DNA from 2 places in the Streptococcus iniae genome. Region 2 is predicted to be linked to the other one. Evidence: predicted binding sites of a transcription regulator. Region 2 holds the regulator's gene; the other holds the start of a gene.
The links. Region 2 encodes HrcA, which represses chaperone genes, less so after heat shock. Its sites were predicted from a motif close to TTAGCACTCNNNNNNNNNGAGTGCTAA; they were not measured.
Positions count from the first base shown of each region.

Region 1: groES (co-chaperone GroES) is a predicted target of HrcA. The motif match lies at 6,864-6,890, and genes of this name have one in related genera.

Region 1 covers NZ_CP132230.1:2,072,141-2,083,068, reverse strand. Annotated here, with positions in the region: gene ahpC (alkyl hydroperoxide reductase subunit C) at 1-382, opposite strand, end outside; tRNA gene Q9317_RS10100 (tRNA-Cys) at 681-751, shown strand; gene Q9317_RS10095 (cation:proton antiporter) at 887-2,950, opposite strand; gene Q9317_RS10090 (hypothetical protein) at 2,954-3,220, opposite strand; gene Q9317_RS10085 (cold-shock protein) at 3,504-3,707, shown strand; gene Q9317_RS10080 (CtsR family transcriptional regulator) at 3,878-4,336, shown strand; gene Q9317_RS10075 (ATP-dependent Clp protease ATP-binding subunit) at 4,339-6,786, shown strand; gene groES (co-chaperone GroES) at 6,928-7,218, shown strand; gene groL (chaperonin GroEL) at 7,250-8,878, shown strand; gene Q9317_RS10060 (YSIRK-type signal peptide-containing protein) at 9,049-9,378, shown strand; gene Q9317_RS10055 (hypothetical protein) at 9,468-10,928, shown strand, end outside.
Region 2 covers NZ_CP132230.1:1,738,694-1,749,621, reverse strand. Annotated here, with positions in the region: gene Q9317_RS08665 (ACT domain-containing protein) at 1-28, shown strand, start outside; gene Q9317_RS08660 (PFL family protein) at 40-1,377, shown strand; gene Q9317_RS08655 (histidine phosphatase family protein) at 1,450-2,157, shown strand; gene Q9317_RS08650 (M15 family metallopeptidase) at 2,147-2,890, shown strand; gene Q9317_RS08645 (glucosaminidase domain-containing protein) at 2,887-3,471, shown strand; gene hrcA (heat-inducible transcriptional repressor HrcA) at 3,607-4,641, shown strand; gene grpE (nucleotide exchange factor GrpE) at 4,678-5,226, shown strand; gene dnaK (molecular chaperone DnaK) at 5,578-7,401, shown strand; gene dnaJ (molecular chaperone DnaJ) at 7,722-8,858, shown strand; gene Q9317_RS08620 (enoyl-CoA hydratase) at 9,040-9,831, shown strand; gene fabT (fatty acid biosynthesis transcriptional regulator FabT) at 9,907-10,341, shown strand; gene Q9317_RS08610 (beta-ketoacyl-ACP synthase III) at 10,341-10,928, shown strand, end outside.

The sequences.
Region 1 (10,928 bases), 330 kb from region 2:
CTGGGTCAACGATAAAGGTTCCACGTTGTGCAAGGCCGCTCTCTTCATCAAGAACGTCAAAAGCTGTAGAAATAGTATGAGATGGGTCACCAATCATGGTATATGTTAGTGTTCCAACGACATCAGAGTCATCGTGCCAAGCCTTATGAACGAAGTGTGTATCTGTTGAAACGGAGTAAACTTCTACTCCGAGTGATTTTAGGGTTTCATATTGTTCTTGCAAGTCCCCAAGTTCGGTTGGGCAGACAAATGAGAAGTCAGCAGGGTAAAAACAGAAAATAGACCATTTTCCCTTGATATCTTCACTTGTGACTTTTATAAATTCACCGTTTAAATAAGCATCTGCTGAAAATTCAGCAATTTCTTTTCCGATTAATGACATATGATGTCCTCCTTTATTTTATTATGTGTATTATAGGAAAAATAAGGTGTAATGTCCAAAGGAAAGCGCTTAATAATTCCGTCATTTTTCTGACAATAACCGGATTTGAATGCTGGTTTGATAATTGGAATCATTCTAAAAAGCGTAGTGAAAGCATTTAAAGATTTAGGACTAGTAGTAGATTAGGAGAAAAATGAGAAAAAAATTTTTAAAAAAATATCTTCTGAATTTTACTTACTTAAATGATGAAATGCATATTGACCTTTTCGAGAAATTAAGGTAAAATAATTTATGTTGTGGCGGTATAGCCAAGTGGTAAGGCACGGCTCTGCAAAAGCTTGATCGTCGGTTCAAATCCGTCTACCGCCTTTAAATAACCTTTAAAAATTTTTACATAGAATAAACCCCTTGAATTTTCAAGGGGTTTATTTTTTTGCTAAAAGTTATTGCCTAAATATTGAAAGAATGTACAGTAGTGATTAAAAGCTAGAGCATTTCTAGATTTTAGTTGTGTTTATAATTAATGTAATCATTAATAAGATTTGATGAATCATCTCTAAGGGAGTAGCTTTCAAGTTCATTGACTTCATCACGTAGAGTTTGCGCTTCTTGTGCTGTTAGTTGTCCTTGAACTTCAAATTCATGAATAGTTTGTCGTTCCAGATAGTAACCAAAAAGTCTTTCGCCACTTGTATCAGGGATGACATTAGCAATAACACGCTCAACAAAGAGTCCTGATTTTATAAGCTCAGCACTTTGGAGCCTTTGGTTTTGGATGAAGTTAACCAGTGAGGAATTATAGAAACCTTCTAGGTCTTCTAAGGTTTCTAAAACCAATTCTGTATTGTTTAGATACAGTTCCGTCAGACGCTCACGGTTGGCATCGGTTAGTTTGGCTCTAGCCTGCAGAGATGCTAATTGTTGGGTCAGAAGACTTCTCAGTGATAGAAATTCTCTGAAAACATGTCGGACGACCCGCAAGAAAATGCTCAAAGAGTAGGCAAAGCTAGAGATGAAATTGCGGTTGACCTGTCTTTCTAAGTGTTTAAGGTAATTTTGATAGAGTCGGTATTCAAAGATTGTAATGTCCTTATATTTGAAGGCATGTTCTAAACCATCACTTTCGATTGATAAAATTAACAATTGTAGTTCTGCTAATTCCTCTTTGACGTGATTAGGTTCTTGTTCAAGGATAAGATGTTCCAGCCGTTGATTATAGGTATCTAAGACATAGTAGAGCTCAGCTTGGTTATGGTTGGATGCTAAACTTTCTCTTTCTAATTTCTTTAAAACACTGGCTAAAATGCCGATTTTTGTCAGGTAATTTTGAGGCTGATTGGCTAAAGGTGCTAGTCTTGGTAAGATCACTAAACCTGTTAGAAAGCTCAGCAATGTTACCCCACCAACAGTGAAAAGTATAAAACTATTGGTGAAGCTATCAATTTGCGGTAACAAGAGTACAATGGCAATCGAGACACTTCCTTTGACACCTGAGAAGGTTAATAGGTTGATCTCTCTTAAGTATTTTTTAACGGATTTTTTATAGCGACGGCTCCTGAAAAAGTAGAAAATGAAGATGCAGAGGTAGCGTATCAAAAAGAGTAGAGTTGTTAAGGTTAGCACTAGGATGAGGAGGTAAAGATTGCTATAAGTTGGACTGGTTAGAACAGGACCTGTGAAATGAGCAAGCTCGATACCAAAGATGATAAAGACAAGACCGTTGAGCATGAAATTAATGGTTTCCCAAATCACATTGGTGACACGATCGACCTGAGCATCAAAAAGGGTCACTTTTTTAATACGGTTGGCCTGCATAACCCCTGCGATAACAACAGCAATAATGGCTGACACATCAAGCATATGGGCAAGGAAATAGACCACAAATGGGAGTGTGAGTTCTAAAAATAAAGCTCCGGTAACGTCAGCAGCATTAAATTTCTCAAGAATGGACAAGAAGATGCGATTTAACAAAGCAAAAATAAGGCCTATGGCCATACCGCCAAAAATAGCAATTAAGAGGTGTAAGCCAGCTTTTGACAGGGAGAAATAGCCGGTTGCTAATGCCGTTAAAGCAAATTGAAAGGCTACCAAACCACTGGCATCATTAAGCAATCCTTCTGATGTTAATGTGTTTTTGATTTGTTTTGGAAATTTGAAACGTTTGGCAAGTGATAAGAAAGCTACAGCATCAGTGGGAGCGAGTGCTGCCCCCATCGCAAAACACATGGCAAGTGGAATTTCTATAGGTAATAAACTATTGATACTATATCCCATGAGCACAGTTGTTAGCATAACCGTTGGTAAGATTAAGTAAATGACCAGACCACGCGAGCGTAGGAAACTCTTAACATCGCTTTCTTGGCCTTCTCTAAAGTTAAGTGGTGCAATAACAAAGGCTAAGAAGAGCTCAGGGTTTAGGATGAGTTGATGGTCTTTTGAGAAAATACCAAAAAGAATGCCGAAAAAGAGTTGAATGGCAGGAAGTGGCAACTGAGGGAATATTCTATTAATAACATTGGATGCAATTAAAGAAAGTAAAAAAGCAATAACGAGTACTGAAATTGGCATTGACTACGTGTCCTGACTATTTTCTGTTGTAGAATGCTTAATAAAATCATCTTTTAAGCGTGCAATTTGTTGGTCAATCAGTGAAACATCTTGATTTTCCATCAGATAATGGCAGCGTTCTTTTTCTAAAGTAATGAGTTTCTTTTTGATTTTTTTAGCTTTACGAAGATCCTGACAGTTATAAGTGTCAGGAAAATGTGAGATTTTGTCAGCTTCCAAATATTTATCTCGCATGTTTTGAATACGGCTGATAAGGTTTGTGTCAGTCATTGTCTCTCCTAGGTTTTGTCTATTTTTTAAAGTCTAATAATTGACTTGAATATATCACATTTTAGCCTAGAATAGGGATAAACTCAACTAATAACATTACAAAAATGATTAAGCGCTTACTCGCTTGTTTTAAAAAGGTTTCATATAATTGACATCTTGACAATAAAACCTGTATTTGCTATACTTAACGAGTAAATTAGTAATTGAGTAATAGTTGTGTTTAACATTTTCATTTCTCTCTATTTTTACAAATCTATACTAAATGGAAAGGAAGTAAATGAATATGGCACAAGGTACAGTTAAATGGTTTAACGCTGAAAAAGGTTTCGGTTTTATTTCAACTGAGAGCGGTCAAGACGTTTTTGCACATTTTTCAGCAATCCAATCTAATGGTTTTAAATCTTTAGATGAAGGACAAAAAGTTGAATTTGATGTTGAAGAAGGTCAACGTGGTCCTCAAGCAGTCAATATCACTAAATTATCTTAATCAGAATTTGAATAGATAAAAAAGAGCAAATCTTCGGATTTGCTTTTTGTCATTTCCTGATGAAGAATATGATTTGCTTTTAACAAGCGCATTCTGCTATAATAAAAGTCAGTTTTAGTCAAGAATGCCAAGAGTAATTCCTATTCTTGGTTGTAAAAGGGAGTGAGTAAATGTCTCAGAAAAATACCTCAGACAGCATTGAAGAGTATATTAAGGAATTACTAGCGCAATCTGGTATTGCAGAGATAAAAAGGTCTCTTCTAGCAGATTCCTTTCAGGTTGTCCCAAGTCAAATTAACTATGTCATCAAAACCCGTTTTACAGAAAGTAAAGGCTATGAAGTTGAAAGCAAACGTGGTGGCGGTGGTTATATTAGGATTGCTAAGGTTCAGTTCTCAGATAAACATCATTTAATTGGTAGTTTGAGGGCGACAACTCAAGGTGGGATTTGCCAGCAAGAGTTTATAGATGCCCTTCAAATATTGTGTGATGAAGGTCTTATTTCAGACCGAGAAGGCAATCTTATCTTAGCAATGGCTTCGGACTCAGTTTTAGGTCTTGAAGCGTCACACATTCGTTCACGCATGTTGTGCAGGCTACTCCAGCGTATTGATAGAAAGGAAAGTTAAGGATGATCAATTATTCCAATAAAATGCAGGAGATTTTTAAACATGCTCAATTTCAAGCAGCACGTTTTGAAAGTCATTATTTAGAAACTTGGCATATATTATTAGCTATGGTAGCTGTTGAAAATTCTTTGGCAGGCCTTGTTTTCAGTGAGTTTGAATCAAAAATTGCTGTTGAAGAATATGAAGCGGCAGCTATTTTAGCAATGGGCAAAAGCCCTAAGGAATCTGTCAGAGGATTTGAACTAAAATTACAGTCAAAGAGTTTGGAACACATCCTAAACTTTGCTAATGCTATTAGTCAGGTAACCAATGAAAAAGAAGTTGGTTCTGAGCATGTTTTGTTTGCAATTTTATTAAATCCTGACATTATGGCTAGTCGCGTCTTGGAACTAGCAGGTTATAAAATGAAAGATGATGGCAGCGGTGAGCCACGTTTAGTGGATCTTCGTAAGGCTATTGAAATTCATGCAGCTTATAGTAAAGAGACCATTAAAGCCATTTATGAATTGCGTAAACCTAAAAAAGCTAAGGCAGGTGGAAGCTTCTCAGAGATGATGAAGCCGCCTAGCACTGCGGGAGACTTATCAGATTTTACGCGCGATTTAACAGAACTTGCTCATCAAGGCTTGCTTGAGCCAGTTATTGGACGTGAAAAAGAGATTTCTCGCATGGTCCAAGTACTTAGCCGTAAAACTAAGAATAATCCTGTTCTTGTTGGAGATGCTGGGGTTGGTAAAACAGCTCTTGCCTATGGGCTAGCACAACGCATTGCAACAGGTGCTATTCCGTATGAGTTGCAAGAAATGCGTGTTTTGGAACTTGATATGATGAGCGTGGTGGCTGGGACGCGTTTTAGAGGTGACTTTGAAGAACGTATGAATCAAATCATTGCTGATATTGAAGAGGATGGCCATATCATTTTGTTTGTGGATGAACTACACACAATAATGGGTTCAGGAAGTGGCATTGACAGTACATTAGATGCAGCCAATATCTTAAAACCAGCCCTATCACGTGGGACGCTTCATATGGTTGGCGCAACAACCCAAGAAGAATATCAAAAACACATTGAAAAAGATGCAGCTCTCTCAAGACGTTTTGCTAAAGTTTTAATTGAAGAACCCAATTTAGAAGATGCTTATGCTATTATTTCAGGGCTTAAATCATCTTATGAGCAATTTCATAATGTGCTTATTTCTGACGAGGCGGCTCGCGCTAGTGTTAAGTTAGCCCATCGCTATTTAACCAGCAAGCAGCTTCCAGATTCGGCTATTGATTTATTAGATGAAGCTAGTGCTACTGTTCAAGGAATGGTAAAAAAAGACCCCCCATCACCTTTAAATGCTATTGATAAGGCAATCATAGAAGGTGATTTTAAGGCAGTTTCGAAATTGCTTAAGCAAGATAAGCCTAGTCCTAAATTAAAGCCAACTCCTGTTACAGAGGCTCATATTCTAAAAACCTTAAGTCAATTATCAGGTATTCCAGTTGAAAAATTAAGTCAAGCAGACAGTAAAAAATATTTGAATTTGGAAAAAGAGTTGCATAAGCGTGTTATTGGTCAAGAAGATGCAGTATCAGCTATTTCAAGGGCTATTCGTCGTAATCAATCAGGAATTAGAACAGGCAAGCGCCCAATTGGTTCCTTCATGTTCCTTGGGCCAACAGGTGTTGGTAAGACAGAACTTGCCAAAGCCTTAGCTGAAGTCTTATTTGATGATGAGTCTGCCTTAATTCGTTTTGACATGTCTGAATACATGGAAAAATTTGCGGCAAGCCGTTTAAATGGTGCTCCTCCAGGCTATGTTGGCTATGATGAAGGTGGAGAATTGACCGAAAAAGTGCGCAACAAACCTTATTCGGTTTTACTCTTTGATGAAGTTGAAAAAGCCCATCCAGATATCTTTAATGTTTTGTTGCAAGTTTTAGATGATGGGATGTTGACAGATAGTCGTGGTCGTCGTGTTGATTTCTCAAATACCATTATTATCATGACAAGTAACCTTGGTGCAACAGCCTTGCGTGATGACAAGACGGTTGGTTTTGGAGCCAAAGCCATTAGCCATGACCATACTGCCATGGAAAAACGCATTTTAGAAGAACTTAAAAAAGCCTATAAACCAGAATTTATCAATAGAATTGATGAAAAAGTGGTCTTCCATAGCTTGAGTCAAGAAGACATGCGTCAAGTGGTTATGATTATGGTGCAGCCATTGATAAATACCTTAGCAGAAAAAAGGATCTCCCTCAAACTTCAACCATCGGCCCTTAAGTACCTTTCAGAAAAAGGATATGATGTGGAAATGGGTGCTCGTCCTCTTAGACGTACCCTCCAGACAGAAATTGAAGATAAATTGTCAGAGCTCATTTTATCAGGTCAGCTCTCAGCTGGTCATGCCTTGAAAATTGGTATGTCGCAAGGGAAATTAAAATACGATATCTCTTCATAACAATCAAAGAGTTTAGTGAAAAACTAAGCTCTTTTTTCTTGACTATTTTTAAACGAGTGATAAAATAGTAAACAGATTTAGCACTCTTTAATAGCGAGTGCTAAAAATAACTTAAAATTTCATTTAATGGAGGTAGTAATCATGTTAAAACCCTTAGGAGACCGTGTTCTCGTTAAAGTTGATCAAGATAAAGAACAAACGGTTGGTGGTTTTGTCCTTGCCAGCGGACACCATGAAGCAACAAGACAAGCAACTGTTTTAGCCGTCAGTGAAACAGGTATGCGTACTATTACAGGAGAAGTTGTGCCTTCATCAGTTCAAGTAGGAGACCGTGTTTTGATTGAAAATGGTCATGGCCTTGCCCTTACTGTTGATGATGAAAATGTTACATTGGTTCGTGAATCTGATATTCTAGCAATTATCTCAAAATAAAATAGATCGGTAAAAGAAAGTAGGAAATCATATGGCAAAAGATATTAAATTTTCAGCAGATGCGCGTGCAGCAATGGTGCGTGGTGTTGATATGTTGGCTGACACTGTTAAGGTAACGCTTGGGCCAAAGGGGCGCAATGTGGTTCTTGAAAAAGCCTTTGGTTCACCATTGATTACAAATGATGGTGTAACCATCGCAAAAGAAATTGAACTTGAAGATCACTTTGAAAATATGGGTGCTAAACTTGTTTCAGAAGTGGCGTCAAAAACAAATGACATTGCAGGTGATGGGACAACAACAGCAACTGTTTTAACACAAGCTATTGTGCGTGAAGGTTTAAAAAACGTTACAGCTGGTGCAAATCCAATTGGAATTCGCCGCGGTATTGAATTAGCGACTAAAACAGCTGTCGAAGAATTAAAAGCTATTGCGCAACCTGTAACTGATAAAGCAGCTATTGCACAAGTTGCTGCAGTATCATCTCGCTCTGAAAAAGTTGGGGAATACATTTCTGAAGCTATGGAACGTGTTGGTAATGATGGTGTTATTACCATCGAAGAATCACGTGGTATGGAAACAGAACTTGAAGTGGTTGAAGGGATGCAATTTGATCGTGGTTACCTATCGCAATATATGGTTACAGACAATGAAAAAATGGTTGCTGATTTAGAAAATCCCTATCTCTTAATCACGGATAAAAAAGTTTCTAACATCCAAGAAATTTTACCTTTGTTAGAAGAAGTGCTTAAAACTAACCGTCCACTTTTAATTATTGCTGACGATGTTGATGGTGAAGCTTTGCCAACACTTGTGCTTAATAAAATTCGTGGCACATTCAATGTTGTGGCCGTTAAAGCACCAGGTTTTGGCGATCGCCGCAAAGCTATGTTGGAAGATATTGCCATTCTAACTGGCGGTACAGTTATTACAGAAGATTTAGGGTTAGACTTAAAAGATGCAACACTTGCTGCTTTAGGTCAAGCTGCTAAAGTGACAGTTGACAAAGATTCAACAGTTATTGTTGAAGGGGCAGGCAGTTTAGATGCTATTAAAAACCGCATTGGTTTAATTAAATCACAACTTGAAACAACCACTTCTGAATTTGATCGTGAGAAATTGCAAGAGCGCCTTGCTAAATTAGCTGGCGGTGTTGCAGTGATTAAAGTTGGTGCCGCAACTGAAACGGAATTGAAAGAGATGAAACTTCGTATTGAGGATGCTTTAAATGCAACTCGTGCGGCTGTTGAAGAAGGTATTGTTACAGGCGGAGGAACTGCTTTTGTAACTGTTATTGATAAAGTGGCTGACTTGGAACTTGAAGGTGATGATGCAACTGGACGAAATATTGTTCTGCGTGCTTTAGAAGAGCCAGTTCGTCAAATTGCTTACAATGCAGGTTTTGAGGGATCTGTTATTATTGACAAACTTAAAAATAGTCCAGCAGGAACAGGTTTTAATGCAGCTAATGGAGAGTGGGTTGACATGATTGCAACAGGTATTATTGATCCTGTTAAAGTAAGCCGTTCAGCTTTACAAAATGCAGCCTCAGTGGCCAGTTTAATTCTAACAACTGAAGCAGTGGTTGCAAACAAACCTGCACCAGAAGCACCAGCCATGCCAGGTGGAATGGACCCAAGCATGATGGGTGGGATGATGTAATAAACACTTAAAAAGTGAATTAAAGCTAATCGAGCTTCCCTTTTGGGAGGCTCGATTTTTTATCATAAAAAAAGAAAATTCTGACAAAATGCTTTGAGATTAGGAATTGATATGATACAATCAATAAACTAACTAATAAATGGAGTTATGAAGAGGGGATGTTGAGGGATATGTTTAAAGAAAGAAAGCACATTTTTAGTATTCGAAAAACGGTATTAGGGGTTGGTAGTGTCTTATTGGGAGTTCTATTAACAACAGGTTTTGTTAGTGCTGAGGAAATTCAAGGTTCTTCTGTTGCTGACTCGGGGCTAGTGGTTGCAAGTGATCCTGCTGTGGCACAACCTCTTGTGACTGAGACGGTTATCAAGAGTCCAATTCGCTATGTTGATGAGCCTGCCCAAGAGGTTGGTTATAGCGCTGTTCAAACACATACACAACTACAGCAGATGGAAAGACGACAGTTCAACGGATTGAGCCTACTGAAACGGTTATTGTTTTAGGAACAAAGGAAACGACTGTTGTAACGGAAACAATAAAGGCAGAAACAGTTTACAGTCTTGATACGAGTAAAGCTTATGGTGATAATCTCGTGATTAACCCTGTGGACGGTTCCACAGTAACAAAGACAACCTATCACATTGAGACAAAATCGACAGCGCCGGTTAGTGATGCGGTGACTTCAGAGGACTACAAGTGGAGTGATAGCAATTTTTACCACATTGATCAGACCAAGGCTTTGCCAAGTGACCGTCTGGTTATTAATGATTTATTTGTTGCTATGCCAAAGGCGACAGCTGATTATGAGTTGTCAGAATCAACTATTCGTGAATTGAATCAGTTCAGCGAATACCTTCTACAAGAAACTGTTACGACAACGAATCCAGATGGTACGACAACAAGGCAATCTGTTATCCGTAAAGTAACAAGTGAGATGATGGACCCTGCTAATACTGAACTTCGTCGTATTTTGGGTTTGTCAGATGATGCAGCTTTTTATTCACGTTTGCTTCAGAGTTCAAAAGAAGATTTATGGACAACCTCAGCAGAAGATTCAGCTAACACTATTGTTCCAATTGATTTGATAGCAGAGGCAGATGATTATTTGAGATATAACAATAGTAATGTCATTACAGATGCTATGTATGCAGATATAAAAGCAGATTACTTGAGGGCTAAAGAGGCAGAAAAGCAGCTGACTGCATTAGGTGTTATGACTAGCGAACAAGTCAATGATATGAAAATGATTGAGAGCCAATTTCAGTCCTTGACGCAACGCTATAATAATTACAAAGACACTGTTGCAACTGATTTTGATTATAGTCACACAAGCATGCCTCAAGAACAAAAAGCAGACTTTGAAGCACGTCTACAGACTTTGCCTGAGGAGATTCGCCGTGTCTTAACAACAGTTATTATTTATGATGGTGTTATTCCAGGATATGGTGAGACAACCTTGGGTCTTGCTAGTTCAGCAGACCGTAGTATTGAGCTGAAATATACGGCAGATACAACAGAATTGTTGGCAACAGTGCTTCATGAATTGACCCATATCATTGATTATAAGAGTGGCATTTACACAGAAGCCGTTGATAATAATACTGACAATGAATTAACGAGTGTTATGGGATTCTCAGACACTAAAGAATTTTTAGACGTTTACCACACTTATTTTGATCAGCCAAATGTTTGGTCATATTATCGTGATAACTCAGAAGAAGCTTTTGCTGAGGGCTTTAGTCAGTACCTTATGCACCGTTTCTTTAACAAGCCCTATACCATGTATCAGGCTTCTTCAAACGGAGATGCCTACTCGGTTCAAAGTGGAGGCTATAGCCCATTTGCTCAGAGTGAATACTACTTTGCAGGGCTCTACAATAGACTTTTTGAATATCCTAGAACAGCAACCGTTTTGCCATATAGCACCCTCACAGAAACAAAACTGCCAGTTAATGGTCAAGTTATTTATGGGGCTAAACCAGAGGAAACAACAAAAACAACAGTCTATAAGACCATTTATGTTGGAGACGAAACCATGGCCTATGACCCAAGT
Region 2 (10,928 bases):
TATTTTTGATGCTATGCATAACTTATAAGGAGAACTCAAATGGATATTAGACAAGTTCGCGAAACGATTGAAATGATTGAAGAACAACATTTTGATATTCGCACTATTACCATGGGGATTTCCCTTTTGGATTGTATTGACTCAGATATTAACCGAGCAGCGGAAAAAATCTATCAAAAAATTGTTTCAAAAGCGGGCAACTTAGTTGCAGTTGGTGATGAGATTGCGTCTGAATTGGGTATACCCATCGTTAATAAACGAGTTTCGGTAACTCCTATTGCTTTAATTGGTGCAGCGACGGATGCAAATGATTATTTGCCTTTGGCCAAGGCTCTTGATAAAGCAGCTTATGACATTGGTGTTGATTTTATTGGTGGTTTTTCGGCACTCGTGCAAAAAGGCTATCAAAAAGGTGATGAAATACTCATCAATTCTATTCCTCGTGCCCTTGCTGAAACAGATAAAGTGTGTTCGTCAGTTAATATTGGTTCAACCAAGTCAGGTATTAATATGACAGCTGTTGCAGATATGGGTCGAATTATCAAAGAAACAGCACAACTGTCAGACTTAGGTGCAGCCAAATTAGTTGTTTTTGCGAATGCTGTTGAGGACAATCCTTTTATGGCTGGTGCCTTTCACGGTGTTGGTGAAGCAGATGTGGTGATCAATGTTGGAGTCTCTGGACCTGGTGTGGTTAAGCGTGCTCTTGAGAAAGTTCGAGGAGAAAGCTTTGATGTTTTAGCAGAGACGGTTAAGAAAACAGCCTTTAAAATCACACGTATTGGTCAACTGGTTGGGCAAATGGCAAGTGAACGTCTAGGTGTTAAATTTGGTATTGTGGACTTATCGCTAGCGCCTACACCGGCAGTTGGAGACTCGGTTGCGCGTGTTCTGGAGGAAATGGGACTTGAAATGGTTGGCACTCATGGAACAACTGCAGCACTGGCATTGTTGAATGATGCTGTTAAAAAAGGTGGCGTAATGGCCTGTAACCAGGTTGGCGGCCTATCAGGAGCATTTATTCCAGTTTCAGAAGATGAAGGCATGATTGCTGCGGTGCAAAATGGATCGCTTAATCTAGAAAAATTAGAAGCCATGACTGCTATTTGTTCAGTAGGACTAGACATGATTGCCATCCCAGAAGAAACCCCTTATGAAACGATTGCAGCCATGATTGCTGATGAAGCAGCTATTGGTGTCATTAATCAAAAGACAACAGCGGTTCGGATTATTCCTAAAGGGAAAGTTGGTGATATGATTGCCTTTGGTGGTTTACTTGGGACAGCTCCTGTCGTGGCAGTTAATCCTAATTCCTCTGCCAGCTTTATTGCTAGAGGCGGCCAAATTCCAGCCCCTATACATAGTTTTAAAAACTAGTAGAAATACTCGCATGTTTTTGCGAGTGTTTTCATTTAATGCTATAATATAAAGGAGGATTTGGAGGATATTATGACTAAAACAAAACTATACATTGCTCGTCATGGCAAAACAATGTTTAATACTATTGGACGTGCTCAAGGCTGGAGTGACACCCCTTTAACAAAGTTGGGGGAAGAAGGTATTCGTGAACTTGGTTTAGGTTTAAAAGAAGCTGCAATCCCTTTTAAAGCAGCCTTTTCGAGCGATTCTGGCAGAACCATGTTAACCATGGAAATTATTCTAAGAGAGTCTGAAAATGAATTTCTTCCCTATACAAGGGATAAACGAATTCGAGAGTGGTGTTTTGGCAGTTTAGATGGGGCCTATGATTCAGAACTTTTCCTAGGAGTATTGCCAAGAACTAAGGCATTTGAGGGGAAAGAGAACATGAAAGATGTGACCTATCCAGAATTAGCTCAAAGTATTGTTGAAGTTGATACTGCCAATTGGGCGGAACCATGGGAAGTCTTGAGTAAACGGATTTATGATGGTTTTGAAGCTATGGCATTGGCTATTGAAAATGCTGGCGGAGGAAATGCCATTGTTGTCAGTCACGGCATGACCATTGGAACCTTTATGTGGTTAATTGATCCAAACCGTGAAAAACAATACATTGATAATGGTAGTATTTCAGTTGTGACCTATGAAAATGGTCAATTTGCTATTGAGACAGTGGGTGATATGACTTACCGTCATTGTGGGCGTCAGATAATAGAAAAGATGTCACATGAAAAATAATAACGTCTTAGGATTTCTTTTAAAGGGATTAATTGTTATTCTTTTCATTTCTTGTTTGTATATGTTTATTAAAGAAGACAGCACTCAAACCGTTCACAATCAACAAAGCAAACAAGTTGTAAAAAGCAGTCAGAAAAAAAATAAAGGTGCTCATTTGCCTAAGGTGTCTGCTACAGATTGGCAATTAACCTTGATTAATAGAGAAAATATGAAAGAGGAACTTAATCCTGTAGTGGTTGAGATAAATGGTATTTTTATTGATGAACGTATCGCAGATGCAACTGCGGAGTTTTTAGCTGCTGCACAAGCAATTGACCCTCAAGAACATTTAATCTCAGGTTATCGTAGTGTTGAAACACAAACGCAACTTTATCAGTCATATATTGAGCAGGAAATGGCTAGTGATCCAAGTTTAACCCCAGAAGCTGCAGAAAAACGTGTGCAAGCCTATTCACAACCTCCTAAAGCCAGTGAACATAATACAGGTTTGGCAATAGATATGGGAACATCGGATTACCTTAACCAAAGTTATCCAGATAGTGTTAAGCAAATTGAAAAAATTGCTCCTGACTATGGTTTTGTTTTACGTTTCCAAGAAGATAAAAAACACAGCACGGGTGTTGGCTATGAAGATTGGCATTACCGTTATGTTGGTAAGGAATCCGCGAAATATATGACAAAACATAATCTGTCATTAGAGGAATATATTGCATTATTGAAGGAGAAGAAATGAGAAATAGACTGAAATTCCAAGTGTTTTTGGTGATATTTGCAGCCTTTCTATTTTGTGTGATTATTCCGATGATTTTCCAATCAAAAACACCAGAGGCAAAACAAGTCGTTGCAAGTCCTTATACAACAGAAGAATTTATAAAGGTTATTAGTCGAGACATTAAACCACAAGCAGAAGCTTATGGCATTCGACCATCCCTTCTTATTGGACAAGCCCTTTTAGAGAGCCAAAATGGAACAAGCCTTTTATCTCACAAATACCGCAACCTTTTTGCTTTACAGGCAAGGACTGGTCAAGAATCAGTGCTCTTGGTAACAAGTCATCCTCTTGTTAATGCTGAAGCAAACAGTAAGGTTCGATTTGCTAGGTATAAAGATTGGCAAACATCCATTGAAGATTATTTAAGACGTTTAAAATCTGGTCAGGTTTGGGATAAGGAGCTTTATCGTAAACTTGCTACTCAAAAAGGTTATAAGGAACCTGCTAAAACCTTAGGTGAATACATTTATCCTTATGATAGCAACTATTCAAATAAGTTGATAAAAATCATTGAAGATCAGGAATTAACGCAATACGATTAAGGAATTAGCACTCTTTTAAAAGAGTGCTAATTTTTTGTGTTTTTTTCTTGACAAGCTCTTAATATGGAGTATAATGGAAATATAAGTTAGCAGTCTTTATATGTGAGTGCTAAGAGTGGAAGGGGTGGTTGCCTTGTGATTACGGAAAGACAAAATGACATTCTTAATTTGATTGTTGATTTGTTCACGCAAACACATGAACCAGTTGGTTCAAAAGCTTTACAAGCCAGCATTGATAGCAGTAGCGCAACCATTCGAAATGACATGGCTAAGCTGGAAAAGCTAGGTTTGCTTGAAAAAGCTCATACTTCAAGTGGACGCATGCCAAGTCCAGCTGGCTTCAAGTACTTTGTTGAGCATTCTTTAAATCTTGATAGCATTGATGAGGGTGATATTTATCATCTGGTCAAAGCATTTGATTTTGAAGCTTTTAGATTGGAAGATATTTTAGCAAAAGCTGGTCATGTTTTAGCTGAGATGACAGGCTACTCGGTAGCTATTTTAGATGTTGAGCCATCTCGGCAAAAATTAACCGCTTTTGATATCGTCCAATTATCAAATCATGATGCCTTAGCTATTTTGAATTTAGATGAATCAAAGCCGTTAACTGTACAGTTTGCTATTCCTAAGAACTTTCTAAGTCGTGACTTGGTTCGAATCAAAGAAATTGTAGACCAACGGTTAATAGGAAGAGAGTTGATGGATGTTCATTATAAATTAAGAACTGAAATCCCTCAGATTTTGCAAAAATATTTTACAGTAACAGATAATGTTTTGGATTTGTTTGACTATATTTTCAAAGGGCTTTTCCAAGAAACCATATTTGTTTCAGGTAAAATCAATGCACTCGATTACTCAGGTCTTAAAACCTATCAGTTTTTAGACAAAGAGCAAGAGTTAGCCCTTACCATTCGCCAGAGTATGGCTGAAAATGAGATGGCTACAGTACAAGTTGCTGATAGTAGCGAAGCAGCACTTGCTAATTTGAGTTTATTGACCTACAAGTTTCTCATTCCTTACCGAGGATTTGGCCTGCTCAGCCTTATTGGTCCGATTGATATGAATTATAGACGTAATGTTAGTTTAATTAATGTCGTCGGCAAAATACTGGCGGTTAAATTGAGAGACTACTATCGCTATTTGAACAGCAATCACTATGAAGTGAATTAGTAGAAAGCTGCGCTATTAAAATGAAAAAAGAAAGAGGTGCTTCTTTTGTCACAAAAACATGATGAAGACATCAAAAACGAAGAAATTATCGAAGAAGTTGAGCAAGAAGTAGAAGCTGACCAGCCAGTCCAAGAAGAAAGTCCTGAAAAATCAGAACTAGAACTTGCTAATGAACGTGCTGATGAATTTGAAAACAAATACCTTCGTGCACACGCAGAGATGCAAAATATTCAGCGTCGCTCAAATGAAGAACGTCAAACCTTGCAACGCTACCGTTCACAAGACTTGGCAAAAAAAATCTTACCAAGTCTAGATAATTTGGAGCGAGCATTGGCAGTTGAAGGCTTAACAGATGATGTTAAAAAAGGCCTCGAGATGGTTCAAGAAAGCTTAGTTCAAGCCCTTAAAGAAGAAGGTATTGAAGAAGTAACAGTTGAAAGTTTTGACCATAATTTGCACATGGCTGTCCAAACCTTACCTGCTGATGACGAACATCCAGCAGATACCATTGCTCAAGTCTTCCAAAAAGGCTACAAATTACATGAACGTCTATTAAGACCAGCAATGGTTATTGTTTATAATTAGCTATTTCTGATGGTTGCTAAAGTAACTCATCAGAAACCGGCAATCGCTGTGGGCGAATTGCCTAAGCTACTTACTAGCTCACGATTAAAATAAATGTGATTTTAATCGCTCCCGTCGCAATAAACAACTTGACCGAAAAGTCGTAAAACTACTAAGCTAGATAACAAGGTGCACTTTGTTCCGCGTCAGTAATGAAGCGAACGAAGTGAGTTGATCCGATATTTTCCTCCGTGGTGAGAGTAACAGTTGCCTTAGTAACTGTTACGAGGGAACTCTGCATGAGGTCGCTCCCGTCCCCACCATCTAAGGAAAATATCAAAAGAAAAAATTAATATTAAAGAGGAATAAAAAATGTCTAAAATTATCGGTATTGACTTAGGAACAACTAACTCAGCAGTAGCAGTTCTTGAAGGAACTGAATCAAAAATCATTGCTAACCCAGAAGGAAATCGTACAACACCTTCAGTAGTATCATTCAAAAATGGTGAAATCATCGTTGGTGATGCTGCAAAACGCCAAGCTGTTACAAACCCAGAAACAATCATCTCAATCAAATCAAAAATGGGTACTTCTGAAAAAGTTTCTGCAAATGGTAAAGAATATACACCACAAGAAATTTCAGCAATGATTCTTCAATACCTTAAAGGTTATGCTGAAGATTATCTTGGTGAAACAGTTACCAAAGCAGTTATCACAGTTCCTGCATACTTCAACGATGCTCAACGTCAAGCAACAAAAGACGCTGGTAAAATTGCAGGTCTTGAAGTAGAACGTATCGTTAACGAACCAACTGCAGCAGCACTTGCTTACGGTATGGATAAAACTGATAAAGATGAAAAAATCTTAGTATTTGACCTTGGTGGGGGAACATTTGACGTTTCAATCCTTGAATTAGGTGACGGTGTCTTTGATGTACTTGCAACTGCAGGTGACAACAAACTTGGTGGTGATGACTTTGACCAAAAAATTATTGATTTCTTAGTAGAAGAATTCAAAAAAGAAAATGGTATTGATTTATCACAAGATAAAATGGCCTTACAACGTTTGAAAGATGCTGCTGAAAAAGCTAAAAAAGATCTTTCAGGTGTAACTCAAACTCAAATCAGCTTACCATTTATTACAGCTGGTGCAGCTGGACCTCTTCACTTGGAAATGAGTTTGTCTCGTGCTAAATTTGATGACTTAACACGTGATCTTGTAGAGCGTACAAAAGTTCCAGTTCGTCGTGCCCTTTCTGATGCTGGTTTGTCACTATCTGAAATTGATGAAGTTATCCTTGTAGGTGGTTCAATTCGTATCCCTGCAGTTGTTGAAGCTGTTAAGGCTGAAACTTGTAAAGAGCCAAATAAATCAGTTAACCCGGATGAAGTTGTAGCTATGGGTGCTGCTATCCAAGGTGGTGTTATCACTGGTGATGTTAAAGACGTTGTTCTTCTTGATGTGACACCATTATCACTAGGTATCGAAACAATGGGTGGTGTCTTCACTAAATTAATTGATCGTAACACAACAATCCCAACTTCTAAATCACAAGTCTTCTCAACAGCAGCAGATAATCAACCAGCTGTTGATATCCATGTTCTTCAAGGAGAACGCCCAATGGCAGCTGATAACAAAACACTTGGACGTTTCCAATTGACAGATATTCCAGCGGCACCTCGCGGTATTCCACAAATCGAAGTGACATTTGATATTGATAAAAATGGTATTGTATCTGTTAAGGCTAAAGACCTTGGAACTCAAAAAGAACAACATATTGTTATCAAATCAAACGATGGTCTTTCAGAAGAAGAAATCGATCGTATGATGAAAGATGCTGAAGCAAATGCTGAAGCAGATGCAAAACGTAAAGAAGAAGTTGACCTTAAAAATGAAGTTGACCAAGCTATCTTTGCAACTGAAAAAACAATCAAAGAAACTGAAGGAAAAGGCTTCGATACAGAACGTGATCAAGCTCAATCAGCTCTTGATGACTTAAAAGCAGCTCAAGAATCTGGCAACACAGAAGATATGAAAGCTAAACTTGAAGCTTTAAATGAAAAAGCTCAAGCTCTTGCTGTTAAAATGTACGAACAAGCAGCGGCAGCACAACAAGCAGCATCTGGTGCTGAAAGTGCAGAACAAGCAAACCCAACAGATGATGGTGTTGTAGATGGTGAGTTTACTGAGAAATAATCCTTAAAACATGTTTAAACACATGAGTAAGTGTCAGCTAACAGACTTACTTATGATGAAGTCACAAATCAGAGGTTGTACCCCAGCCTCTGTTTTTGGCTAGAAAGACCTGTACTTAAGGAAAAGTTAAACAGCTCTTAACAAGCAGTGCTTGCAAAAAGCATAAGAGTTGTTTTTCAGTGATTTATTACGCATTAATTCAATGAAAGGAATTGAACCCGACCTAAAAGTTGTGTGAAAAAGATAAACCGTATAGAAATCAGAATTTCTATCGATTTCCTATTTTCACTTTGCTTTTTACGGTCTTGGTATCTTATTTTATGAACAATACTGAATTCTATGATCGTTTGGGGGTGTCTAAGGATGCTTCTCAGGACGAAATCAAAAAAGCCTATCGTAAGATGTCTAAGAAATACCATCCAGATATCAATAAGGAGTCAGGGGCTGAACAAAAATATAAGGATGTTCAAGAAGCTTATGAGACTTTGAGTGATTCTCAAAAACGTGCGTCTTATGACCAATATGGAGCTGCTGGTGCCCAAGGTGGTGGTTTTGGTGGCGGCTTTGGAGGTGGTTTTGACGGAGGTGGTTTTGGTGGCTTTGAGGACATTTTCTCAAGTTTCTTTGGTGGCGGTGGTGCTTCACGTCATCCAAATGCTCCTCGTCAAGGTGATGACTTGCAATACCGTGTCAATCTAGATTTTGAAGAGGCTGTTTTTGGAACCGAAAAAGAAGTGAGCTATCACCGTGAGTCAACTTGTGGAACTTGCTCAGGATCAGGTGCTAAACCAGGAACAAGCCCAGTTACCTGTGGTCGCTGTCATGGTGCAGGTGTGATCAATGTTGATACGCAAACCCCTCTTGGCATGATGCGCCGACAAGTTACCTGTGATGTTTGTCATGGTAGTGGTAAAGAAATCAAAGAACCTTGTCATACTTGTCATGGGACTGGTCATGAAAAGAAAACACACAAAGTTTCGGTTAAAATTCCAGCAGGTGTTGAAACAGGTCAGCAAATTAGACTGCAAGGTCAAGGTGAAGCTGGCTTTAACGGTGGCCCATATGGCGATCTCTTTGTTGTCTTGAATGTTTTACCAAGCAAGAAATTTGAACGAAATGGATCGACAATCTACTATGATTTGAACATTAGTTTTGTTCAAGCTGCCTTAGGTGATACTGTTGATATTCCAACAGTTCATGGTGATGTGGAGATGTCAATTCCAGCAGGGACTCAGACAGGTAAAACCTTCCGTCTAAAAGGCAAAGGTGCTCCCAAATTACGTGGCGCTGGTCAGGGGGACCAACATGTGACGATTACAGTTGTAACACCAACCAAACTCAATCATGAGCAAAAAGAAGCATTACAAGCCTTTGCTAAGGCAAGTGGTGAAGATATTTCAAGTCCAAAGAAAAAAGGCTTCTTTGATAAAATGAAAGATGCTTTAGAAGATATCTAATAGCTATAAAATAACACTTTTTGATGGGAAATCTCCTATTGACAAGTGTTATTTTTTTATTTTCTGTATTTTTTTCTTGCAAGATTAACTTATCTGTTGTAAAATAAATCCAAGATAGTTTGACAATCAAATTATTTCATTTTAAAACTATATGTTTCGATACTCTAGAAGGGGGTAGAAGATGGACTATCAACACATTATTTTTGAAAAAAATAATGATCTTGCCATATTGACCTTAAACCGTCCGCATGTTTCAAATGGTTTCAATATTCCTATTTGTTTAGAAATACTTGAGGCTATTGAAAAGGTTGAGAAAGACGCAGGCCTTCGCTTTTTAGTTATTAAAGCAGTGGGAAAACTGTTCTCAGTAGGCGGTGATTTAGTTGAGATGCAAAATGCTGTGGACAATGACAACATTGAGTCGCTTGTCAAAATAGCAGAGCTTGTTCAGGATATTTCCTTGGCCATTAAGAAATTACCGAAACCTGTTATTCTATGTGCAGATGGTGCAGTTGCTGGTGCAGCATTTAACATTGCCCTTGCTGTAGATTTCTGCATTGCAAGTAAGGATGCCAAGTTTGTTCAAGCATTTGTCAATGTGGGTCTTGCTCCGGATGCAGGTGGTTTATTTCTGCTTACAAGAGCAATAGGATTGAACCGAGCAACACACTTGGTGATGACAGGTGAAGCAGTATCAGCTGAAAAAGCTTTAGATTATGGATTTGTTTATGCCGTATCAGAATCTGAAAAGTTAGAAGCTTTGGAAGCAAAGGTCTTAAAACGCTTAAGACGCGGTTCTTCAAATTCTTATGCAGCCATGAAACAGTTGGTTTGGCAGAGTTATTTCCAAGATTGGGAATCTTATGCACCATTAGAATTACAATTACAAGAAAGTTTAGCCTTTAAAGAAGACTTCAAAGAAGGTGTTAGAGCATATAGTGAAAGGCGTCGTCCTAATTTTCAAGGGAAATAGTTTGTAAAATCTTGCAAAATAATTTGGTCTTTGATATAATTTGAAAGTCAAAGTTTATTGTTAGGAGGTGCCAACTTGGAATATGATAAAATCAATGAGTATTTAGTAAATGTCTTCAATCGTATTTTAGTCATTGAAGAAATTAGTCTAAAAACGAGTCAATTTAGTGATGTGTCCTTAAAAGAAATGCACACAATTGAAATTATTGGCAAATTTGATCAAGTAACTCCAAGTGACATCGCCAGAGAATTAATGGTTACTTTAGGAACTGTTACAACTAGTCTCAATAAACTTGAGGCCAAAGGTTATATTGAACGCACTCGCTCTATTTCTGATAGACGTGTTGTTTACTTAACCCTTACTAAAAGAGGGAGACTGCTTGATAGACTCCATGCTAAATTTCATAAAAACATGGTTGGGCAAGTGGTTGCGGACATGGATGACGAAGCCATGAAAGCACTCCTTCGAGGGCTAGAAAATTTACATCAGTTTTTGGAGGACTTGATTTAATGGCTTACACAAAAATTAGTCAGGTAGCTCATTATGTGCCAAATCAAGCTGTCAGTAATGATGACTTGGCAAAAATAATGGATACTAGTGATGAATGGATTGCTTCTCGTACAGGAATTAAACAGAGGTATCTGTCCTTGAGAGAAAATACCAGTGATTTAGCCAGTCAAGTTGCTACACAATTGTTGGAAAAATCAGGGCTTGATGCCAGTGAGATTGATTTTATTATCTTAGCAACGATATCACCAGATGCTATGATGCCTTCTACAGCTGCAAAGGTTCAAGGTCGTATAGGAGCAGTCAATGCTTTTGCCTTTGACTTAACAGCAGCATGCAGTGGTTTTGTCTTTGCACTAGCAATGGCAGATAAATTGATTCTTTCTGGTCAATACCAAAAAGGGATTGTTATTGGAGCTGAAACACTCTCAAAACACATTGATTGGTCTGACCGTTCAACGGCAGTGGTCTTTGGAGATGGTGCAGGTGGTGTTTTGGTTGAAGCAAGTTCTCAGCAACACTTTTTAGCAGAAGTCTTAAAAACGGATGGCTCAAAAGGAGACAGCTTGGTGTCTGGTCAACGGAATCTA